Regions from separate parts of the Bradyrhizobium sp. USDA3010 genome, predicted to be linked through region 1. Evidence: predicted binding sites of a transcription regulator. Region 1 holds the regulator's gene; each other region holds the start of a gene.
What was found. The regulator PhoB, encoded in region 1, activates phosphate uptake and scavenging genes when phosphate is short. The targets are predictions, from matches to a motif close to TGTCATNNANCTGTCAT.
Positions count from the first base shown of each region.

Region 1 (3,463 bases):
GCTCGACCCGATTTCGACCGCCAAGGTCGAGGAGCTGATCCAGGAGCTGTCCGAGGACTACACGATCGCGATCGTCACCCACAACATGCAGCAGGCGGCGCGCGTCTCCGACAAGACCGCCTTCATGTATCTCGGCGAGCTGATCGAGTTCGACGACACCAACAAGATCTTCACCTCGCCGAGCGATCGACGGACTCAGGATTACATCACCGGCCGGTTCGGCTGAGGAGATACAAGATGGCTTCTGAACATACCGCCAAGGCATTCGACAGCGACCTGCAGGAGTTGACCCGCCTGGTCGCCGAGATGGGCGGCCTCGTCGAGCGGATGATTACCGAGTCGGTCGACGCGCTGATCCGTCGCGACGTTGCGCTCGGCAAGCGCGTGGTCGCCGCCGACATCGAGATCGACAATCTTCAGCGCGTCATCGAAGAGCGCGCGGTGCTGACGATCGCCCGCCGCCAGCCGATGGCGATCGACCTGCGTGAAATCGTCAGCGCGATGCGCGTGGCCACCGATCTCGAGCGGATCGGCGACCTCGCCAAGAACATGGGCAAGCGCGTCGCGGCGCTGGAAAGCGATTTCCAGCCGCTGAAGCTGATCCGCGGCCTGGAGCACATGACCGACCTCGTGCTGTCGCAGGTCAAGTCGGTGCTCGACGCCTATGCCGCGCACGACCTGCCGGCGGCGATGAACGTCTGGAAGGGCGACGAGGAGGTCGATGCGATCTGCACCTCGCTGTTCCGCGAGCTCTTGACCTACATGATGGAGGATCCGCGCAACATCTCGTTCTGCATCCATCTGATGTTCTGCGCCAAGAACATCGAGCGGATCGGCGATCACGCCACCAACATCGCCGAGACCGTGTTCTACATGATCGAGGGCCAGCAGATCACCGACAAGCGTCCGAAGGGCGACATGACCAATTTTGCCACCACTGTGCCGGGTACCTAGGACATGATCCGCAGCGCGGAGCCGGATTGTCTTCACGACAAGTCGTTTCCGCGGGGATTATGCCCAGGAAGGTAAGCGTTTCGGTTTGCGTCTGGGCAACGGATCACCACAGAGAGAGAACTTAAACCGATGAGCGCACGCATTCTGGTAGTCGAAGACGAGGAAGCGCTGACGACACTGTTGCGCTACAACCTCGATGCGGAAGGCTACGATGTCGAAACGGTCGGGCGCGGCGACGATGCCGACACCCGCCTGAAGGAGCGCGTTCCCGACCTCGTGGTACTGGACTGGATGCTGCCGGGCCTGTCCGGCATCGAGCTGTGTCGCCGCCTGCGGGCGCGTCCCGAGACCAAGCAGCTTCCGATCATCATGCTGACCGCCCGCGGCGAGGAGAGCGAGCGCGTGCGCGGGCTTGCCACCGGCGCCGACGACTACATCGTCAAGCCGTTCTCGGTGCCGGAATTACTGGCACGGGTGAAGGGCCTGCTGCGCCGCGCGAGCCCGGAGCGGCTTGCGACCGTGCTGACCTACGGCGACATCGAGCTCGATCGCGAGAAGCGCCGCGTGGCGCGCTCGGGCCGTCCGATCGATCTCGGTCCGACCGAGTATCGGCTGCTCGAATTCTTCCTCGAGCATCCCGGCCGCGTGTTCAGCCGCGAACAGCTGCTCGACAGCGTCTGGGGTCGCGACATCTATATCGATGAGCGTACCGTCGACGTGCATATCGGCCGCCTGCGCAAGCTGCTCAATCCGGGCCGCGAGCAAGATCCGATCCGCACCGTGCGCGGCGCCGGTTATGCGCTCGACGACCGCTTCGCGAAGGCCGAGCCGCAGCCGTAAGGCCGGCCGGCAATCGCAAGCCACAATACGGCGTCGTCCCGGCGCAGGCCGGGACCCATAACCACTGTTCTCTTTTGCTTGCATGCGCTGGTGCCACAGCCGCCTTAAACCACTTGCACCAGTGGTAATGGGTCCCGGCCTGCGCCGGGACGACGCCAGTGATGTAGTGCGTTCTCCGCTTCAAACACCGCCCCGGATTTCGCTTCGCTCCATCCGGGCTACGATCACATAAAAAAATCCCCGCTTTCGCGGGGATTTGTTTTTGCAGTCCAGGCTGGTTTCCCGAGTGCTACTTGATCTGTGGCTTCGCCGACGGCCGGCGGCGATCGGCGGCGGGCTGGTAGGCGACGCGCGAGTGATGCGCGCAATAGGGCAGGCCGGCGAGCGCCTTGCCGCCGCAGAAGAAGAATTCCGGGCTCGAGGGATCTCCGACCGGCCAGTGGCAGGTGGCCTCGTTGAGCTCGAGCAGCGACAGCCGCTGGCTCATCGGCACCACATTGTCGAAGGAGATCGGATCGGGCTCCATCTCCACCTCGAAGGCGTGCGCGAGCGCGGTGTTGCCGCGCGACACCGGGCGCGCCACCCGCATCATGTGCTGGGCGGGACGGGCCTTGCGCTGCCGCGGCGCAGCCGTGGAGGGGGCCTTGGCGCGGCCGGAGAGGCCGAGCCGATGTACTTTGCCGATCACGGCGTTTCGCGTCACATTGCCAAGTTCCGCCGCGATCTGGCTGGCCGAGAGGCCGGATTCCCAGAGCTTCTTCAGCTGCTCGACGCGATCGTCGGACCAAGTCAATACAGTCATCGCATTCTTCCTTTCGCATGGCGCCGGCCACTCATCGGAGCGGCGCTGCGAGCCAATCTGGACAAATATCCCTGCGGCCAGAATCCCTTAGCCCTCGCCGGGCACGGTGTTGCGCCCGAACGTTTACGCGAGACACGAAGGCTACTTAGAGGGTCCAGTACTGCCGCACGAGATGTCGTACCCGACAGGCCAAACGCTACAATATGGCGTGACTCTGGCGCAAGAGTCCGCGGCCGTGCGTCCACATGTTCCCACAAAGTTAAGCATTGCTGTGAGGCTTTTCCACCGCACCGGAATGCTCCGGATTGCGCCGGTTTCGCATTGCAGGAAGGCCAGCAAAGGCCGGCTCCTGGCGATTGACACTGACCGGCCGCCGCATAGAATGACCCGCACGTGCCGCCCGCAAAGGCGGCCGTTTTGTTTTCCGAAGCTGGCGGTTGCTGCGTAGGCGTCAAGGCGCGCAGCGATTGACGGCTTCAAACCGGCAGTGAACGCCATGACCAACGCCTCGTCGCATCTGCTCCCCGTCTTCGCCCGGGTCGATCTCGGCTTCGAGCGCGGCGAGGGCGCCTGGCTGATCGCAACCAATGGCGACCGCTATCTCGATTTCACCTCGGGCGTCGCGGTGAACGCGCTTGGGCATGCGCATCCGCATCTGGTCAAGGCGCTGCAGGAGCAGGCGACCAAGCTCTGGCACATGTCGAACCTGTTCAAGAGCCCGGACGGCGAGGTGCTTGCCGCGCGACTGTGCGAGCAGAGTTTTGCCGACTTCGTGTTCTTCTGCAATTCCGGCGCCGAAGCGATGGAGGGCGTGATCAAGCTGGTGCGCCACCACCACTTCTCCAAGGGCCATCCGGAGCGCTACCG
Region 1 is NZ_JBWJZD010000001.1:400,237-403,699, reverse strand. It holds gene pstB (phosphate ABC transporter ATP-binding protein PstB) at 1-226, shown strand, start outside; gene phoU (phosphate signaling complex protein PhoU) at 238-954, shown strand; gene phoB (phosphate regulon transcriptional regulator PhoB) at 1,084-1,794, shown strand; gene AC066Y_RS01720 (GcrA family cell cycle regulator) at 2,084-2,596, opposite strand; gene AC066Y_RS01715 (acetylornithine transaminase) at 3,093-3,463, shown strand, end outside.

Region 2 (3,463 bases), on a different contig from region 1:
CGGGGTGATGGTCGCTCTTCTCGGCGACCAAAGCGGCGCGTGCCATGAAGCCGAAGGCCTCGTTGAAGTCCTTGAACACGAAGGTCTTTGCGATCGCCTCGCGCCCGGCCGTCTCCGACCAGCCGGCCAGTTCCCAAAGCGCGGCCTTCCTTGCTTCTGCTGACAGCCTTTCGACCATGGCAACCCTCCCGTTTGACGCCGACCTTAGCCTAACAACCGGCCTCCGGGTGGGATCCATGCCGAAAATAAGGCCGAAATAGCGTCCTATCGCCGCTGGTAACCATGACGGAGATGTAACATCTGTGGCTCCAGGAATTTGCTACAAATGCAGAATCCGTGCGCGTTGGTAATTTTGCGAGATTGAGCCCCGACGATTGTTTGCGAGATCGATGACAGACGGCTCCGCCAGCATATCGCCCAAGCCGCTGCGCTCGGCAAAGCGACGGCTGATGTTCGTCTTGATCGCGGGCGCGCTCGCCATCGTCGGGGCGCTGATCGCCGGGTATTATTTCGCGGTGCGTCCGGTGACGCTGCGGATCGCGGTCGGCCCCGCAAGCAGCGATGACCTCAAGGTCGTACAGGCGCTGGCGCAGGCCTTCAACAACCAGCAGCACACCCAGGTCAAGCTGCGCCCGGTGCAGACCGACGGCGCCACCGCCAGCGCGCAGACGCTGGCCGACGGCAAGGCCGATCTCGCCATCATCCGTGGCGACCTCGAGGTGCCAAAGAATGCGCAGGCGGTCGCGACCTTGCGCAAGAACGTCGTGGTGATGTGGGTGCCGCCCGCAGCCAAGGGCAAGAGCAAGAGCCGCAAGGCCGCAAAGATCACCAAGATCGCGCAGCTTGCCGGCCGCAAGATCGGCGTCGTCGGCCGCACGCCGGCCAACGTCAATCTGCTGAAGCTGATCCTGCAGCAATACGGCGTCGACCCGATGAAGGTCGAGATCGTGCAATTCCCGGCCAATGAAGCAGTCGAGGCCATCAAGAACCTGAAGGCCGATGCCTATCTCGCCGTCGGTCCGGCCAACAGCAAGCTCACGATCGATGCGATCACGGCGTCGACCAAAGACGGCGGCGAGCCCACCTTCCTGCCGATCGATGCGTCCGAGGCGATCGCGCAGAACCATCCGGCCTATGAGGCCGCGGAAATTCCCGCCGGCTCGCTCGGCTCGGCCGACCGGCCCGACGACGAGGTGAAGACGATCAGCTTCTCGCACCATATCGTCGCGCGAAAGGGCCTGTCGGACGCGACGGTCGCGGCATTCACCCGGCAATTGTTTGCGAGCCGGCAGTCGCTCAAGAACGATTTCCCGCTCGCCGCCAAGATCGAGACGCCCGACACCGACAAGGACGCCATCATTCCGGTGCATCCAGGCGCGGCCGCCTTCGTCGACGGCGAAGAGAAGACCTTCCTCGACCGCTACAGCGATTACATCTGGTGGAGCCTTATGGCGTTCTCGGCGATGGGCTCGGCCGGTGCATGGTTCGCCGGCTATCTCAAGCAGGACGAGCGCAACACCAACACCTCGCAGCGCGAGCGCCTGCTGGAGATGCTGAAGGCCGCGCGGCAGAGCGATTCGACCGACGAACTCGACCAGCTGCAGGCGGAAGCCGACGACATCCTGCGCCACACGCTCGACTGTTTCGAGCATGGCGCCATCGAGGAAGGCACGCTGACCGCGTTCAACATCGCGCTCGAGCAGTTCCACAACGCGGTGGCCGACCGCAAGGCGCTGCTGCTCAGCATGCCGCAGAACTTGCAGCGGACTGCGAGCCAGTTCAGGGCGGCGGGCACGGCGTAGGGCTTACTCTCCCATCTCTCCACGAGCTCTCCTTCGCCTCTCCCGCTTGCGGGGGAGGCCGCATTGCATCGCAGATGCAATGCGGGTGGGGGCTCTCTCCGCGATACGACTCGTGGAGAGAGCCCCCACCCCACCCTCCCCCGCAAGCGGGAGAGGGAGCCTTACAGACGTGCTCACCTCACGCGGCCTCCCCTGTAATCTCTCCGTCATGGAATTTTTCTAGGTCTGTGCTCGCCTGCGGCGCACTGTCGCTGTGACCTGAGGAGGCTCCCCATGACGATCCGGTTCTCGCGAAAACTGACCCGCCGACGTTTTCTCTCGACGGCTGCTGCGGCCGGCGCCGGCGTGATCGCGATGCCTTATCTGTCGCGCGCGGCCGACCGCCCGGTGATCACCCATGGCGTGCAGTCCGGCGATGTCGGCGTCGACGGCGGCGTGGTGTGGGCGCGCGCGGACCGTCCCTCGCAGATGATGGTCGAGGTCGCGACATCAGATTCGTTCAAGGATGCCCGCGCGCTGCCGCCGATCACGGCGTTGCCGGAGAGCGACTTCACCGCAAAGATGCTGCTGGAGAACCTGCCGTCCGGCCAGGACATCTTCTACCGCGTCCGCTTCCGCGACCTCGCCCATATCGACGTTGTCGGCGAGCCCGTGGTCGGCCGCTTCCGCACCGCGCCGAGCGACCGCCGCGACGTCTCCTTCGTGTGGGGCGGCGACGTTGCCGGCCAGGGCTGGGGCATCAATCCCGACGACGGCGGCATGATCACCTTCGCCGCGATGAAGAAGCACGCCCCGGACTTTTTCCTGCATTCCGGCGACACCATCTATGCCGACGGCGTCATCACCGCCGAGCAGAAGCAGCCCGACGGCAAGATCTGGAAGAACATCACGATCCCGGAGAAGGCCAAGGTTGCCGAGACGCTCGACGAATACCGCGCCGCGCACAAATACAATTTCCTCGACGCGAACCTGCGCGCCTTCAATTCCGAGGTGCCGATCTTCGTGCAGTGGGACGACCACGAGGTGACCAACAACTGGTCGCTGTCGAAGCAGCTGCCGGCGGCCTACAAGGAGCGCGACATCAACGTGCTCGCGGCGCGCGCGGCAAAAGCCTTCCACGAGATGTATCCGATGCGCGAGAGCATCGTCGAGCCGGGCCGCGTCTATCGCACGCTGAGCTACGGTCCGCATCTCGACGTGTTCATGCTCGACGAGCGCAGCTATCGCGGCCCCAACGGTCCGAACCTGCAGGAGACCTACGGTCCCGATGCCTATTTCATCGGGCCGGATCAGATGGCATGGCTGAAGCGCGCGCTGCTCAACTCGCGCGCCACCTGGAAGGTGATCGCCTCCGACATGCCGCTGTCGCTGATCGTCTATGACGATGCCGCCAACAAGAAGGGCTCGGAAGCGTTCGCGCAGGGCGACGGCCCGGCGCGCGGCCGCGAACTCGAGATCGCCGACATCCTGCGCTTCATCAAGACCGCAGGCATCGCCAACACGGTGTGGCTGACCGCCGACGTGCACTATGCGGCTGCGCACTACTACAACCCGAACAAGGCCCAGTTCCAGGAGTTCGATCCGTTCTGGGAATTCGTCTCCGGCCCGCTGCATGCCGGCACGTTCGGTCCGAACGAGCTCGACAACACGTTTGGTCCCGA
Region 2 is NZ_JBWJZD010000034.1:34,180-37,642, forward strand. It holds gene AC066Y_RS34920 (4a-hydroxytetrahydrobiopterin dehydratase) at 1-178, opposite strand, end outside; gene AC066Y_RS34925 (TAXI family TRAP transporter solute-binding subunit) at 390-1,802, shown strand; gene AC066Y_RS34930 (alkaline phosphatase D family protein) at 2,076-3,463, shown strand, end outside.
Region 2: a site for PhoB is predicted at 1,996-2,012, ahead of AC066Y_RS34930 (alkaline phosphatase D family protein). Genes of this name have one in related genera too.

Region 3 (3,463 bases), on a different contig from region 1:
CGCCGGGCCCGCGCGGCATCGAACGCCTTCTTCAGGTCGGCGACGCCGGAGAACACCGCCGAGATCTGCTCGAAATGCAGCTCGGTGGCGTCGGCCAGAAGCCGCGCCACCGTGGTCTTGCCGGTGCCGGGCGGTCCCCAGAACACCAACGAGCCCAGCGTCCGCGTTTCCAGCATGCGGGTCAGCGCGCCGTCGGGACCGAGGATGTGATCCTGGCCGACGACGTCGGCCAGCGTGCGCGGGCGCAACCGGTCCGGCAGCGGGTGTGGCGCGTCCTGCTCCATCCCCGCCGCGGCGAACAGGTTGCTGGCCTCGCGCGGTTGCTTCGGGCTCACTTGGGGCCTCATCCGCCGAGCGTCACGTTGATCTGCTGGCCGCCGCGCACCAGCGTGATGCGCCAGATCCGCGACCCCGCCTTCGACACCTTGTCGAGGTCGCTGGTCCGCACGATCTTCTCATTGTTGACCGCGAGAATGATGTCGCCCTTCTGGAAGCCGACATTGGCGGCCGTGCCGTCATCGGCGAGCTCGGTGACGACGACGCCCTCCGCGCCGGCGTCGAGATGCAGCTCATCGGCCAGCGCCGGCGAGATGTTGGCAACCCTGGCGCCCTGGAACGGAGAACGCGCGGTCAGCACGATCTCGTCGCGGTTGGTGTCGGGCGCGGTCTCCAGCGGCACGGTGAGCTTCACCGGCTTGCCGGCGCGCTGCACCTCGATCTCCGCGTTGCCGCCGAGCGGACGGGTGGCGAAGCGGTAGTCGAATGCGTTGGGATCGTCGATCGGCGTCCCGTCGATCCCGACGATCAGATCGGACAGTTTGAGTCCGGCCTTCGCCGCCGGGCTGTTCGGCGCGACATTGGCGACCAGCGCGCCGGTCGGCAGCTTCAGCCCGAGTGTCTCCGCGATCTCCGGCGTGACGGCCTGCAGCCGCGCGCCAAGCCACGGCCGCTTCACCGCCTTGCCGCCGCTCTTGGCGGAGGCCACCACCACGCGCACCATGTTGGCTGGGATCGCAAAGCCGATGCCCTGCGAACCGCCGGAGCGCGAGAAGATCGCGGTGTTGATACCGGCGAGCCGGCCGGTCATGTCGACCAGCGCGCCGCCCGAATTGCCGGGATTGATCGCCGCGTCGGTCTGAATGAAGAATTGATAATCCGTGATCCCGACTTGCGTGCGCGCCAGCGCCGAGATGATGCCGTGCGTCACGGTCTGGCCGACGCCGAACGGATTGCCGATCGCCAGCACGACGTCGCCGACCTGCAGCTGGTCCGAATTGGCGAAGTCGAGCGTCGCGAACTTCTCCCTGTTGGTCTCCTTCAGCCGCAGCACGGCGAGGTCGGTGCGGCTGTCCTTCAGCACGATCTCGGCCTCGTATTCGCGCTTGTCGGCGAGCGAGACCTTCACCTGGTCGGCGCCCTCGATCACGTGATTGTTTGTGACCACGAGGCCGGAGCCGTCGACCATCACGCCGGAGCCGAGCGAGCGCTGCATCTGCTCGGGCTGTTGCCCCGGGACGCCGAAGAAGCGGCGGAAGATCGGGTCGTCCAGAAACGGATTGCGGTTCTGCACCGTCTTGGCGGCGTAGACGTTGACCACGGCCGGCTGCACCCGCTGCACGATCGGCGCATAGGACAATTGGAGCTCGGCCTGCGAGGACGGCACGCGGCGGTCCTGGGCCGCGGACGGGGACAGATTCCCCATGAAAGCCAATGTGCACAGAGCGGATATGGCAGCGAAGCGGACGGGTCGGAGCATTCTCACCTCTCGTGGAAACGCCGGAATATAGGCGTGTTCGCCGGGCAATTGAAGGGCGCCCGGCCGGATAACTGGCCCCCGCCGGACCGGTGCAAAACCGGCGGCAGCCGCGTTGAAGCGCGCCGCCAAACTCCTATGATGATTGTCATCTCACTGCGCCGCTCCGCTTGTTGCCTGCGGACAACAAGAGGAACTGCGATGCCAGGCGGCGCTGTCGTGCGTCAGTCACGATCAACTCCTAGGACGTTTCAGTGAGTGAGTGGGGAATTCAAACACAACAGGGGTGCACAATGGGTGCGACAAAAGTTGGTGCAATCGCCATAGGGCTGGCAGGGGCGCTCGCCGCCTCGCCGGCCTATTCGCAATCGGCCGGAGGCGGCAGTGACGCGGAGATCGCGCTGCTGAAGCAGCAGCTGAAGATGCTCGAGCAGAAGCTCGACAGACTGCAGAAGCAGACCAATGCCAATACCGCGACCGCAGCCAGCGCGAACGCCAACGCGAAGGCGGCGGATGCCAAGGCCGCGCGGGTCGCGAGCGCCAACGCCGCGATCCCGGTCAAGGGCCCGGTCGCGCCGTCGGGCGTCGTGGTGACGCTGCCGAACAACCGGCCGACGATCTGCACTGCGGATGAACAGAACTGCGTTGCGATCACGAGCCGCGTGCACTGGGATGTCGGCGGCTACGACTATCGGCCGAACACCGCAAGTACCTCGCCGCAGAAGCTCGACAGCGGCGAGAACCTCCGCCGTGCCCGCATCGGCATCGTCGGCAAATTCTTCGGCGACTGGAATTACGCGCTGATCTACGACTTCGGCGGCTCGTCCGACGGCTTCGGCGGCGCGGCACCGGGATCGCTGCCGGGCGGCGGCACCTCCGGCGTCGAGAATGCCTATCTGAGCTACACCGGCTTCAAGCCGTTCGGCGGCAAGATGGCGATCGAAGGCGGCATCATGGACATCCCGTGGACGCTGGACGAATCGACGAGCTCCAACGACATCCTGTTCATGGAGCGCGCCTCGGTCGGCATCATCGCACAGAACATCGCGGCCGGTGACTTCCGTTCGGGCGCCGGCACCCGCTGGTGGAACGACCAGCTCTGGATCGGCGGCTATGTCACGGGACCGACGACGGGCGCGATTCACTCCGCGTCGTCAGCCGCGCCGGCCGGCACGTCCGAGCAGTATGGCGGTGTCATCCGCGTCGCCGGCAATCCGATCAGCGGCAAGAACTACTCGGTGCATATCGGCGCCGATGCGGAATGGCTGGTCCAGCCGCCGCGCAACCAGCTCACCCAGGCGCAGACGCTCACGCTGAACGACCGGCCCGAGCTGCGCATCGACCCGACGACGCTGATCTCGACCGGTGCGATCGCCAACGTCTCCGGCGCGCAGGTCTACGGCGTTGAGGCGGCCGCGACCTACGGCCCGTTCATCGCACAGGGCGAGTACTATTGGTTCAATGTCGACCGCTCTGCGAATACCGGGCTGCCGCCGTTCGGCGCGCCGAGCCTGAAATTCGACGGCGGTTACGCGCAGGTCGGCTACGTGCTGACCGGCGAGAACCACGCCTACAATCCGGCAACGGCCTCCTATGGCGGTATCAAGCCGCATGATCCGTTCTCGCTTGCCGGCGGCGGCCTGGGCGCGTGGGAAATCGCCGGCCGCGTCAGCACGATGAACCTCAACGACCAGGTCGGCCAGGCCGTCG
Region 3 is NZ_JBWJZD010000005.1:242,039-245,501, reverse strand. It holds gene AC066Y_RS11235 (replication-associated recombination protein A) at 1-335, opposite strand, end outside; gene AC066Y_RS11230 (DegQ family serine endoprotease) at 344-1,702, opposite strand; gene AC066Y_RS11225 (OprO/OprP family phosphate-selective porin) at 2,047-3,463, shown strand, end outside.
Region 3: a site for PhoB is predicted at 1,969-1,985, ahead of AC066Y_RS11225 (OprO/OprP family phosphate-selective porin). Genes of this name have one in related genera too.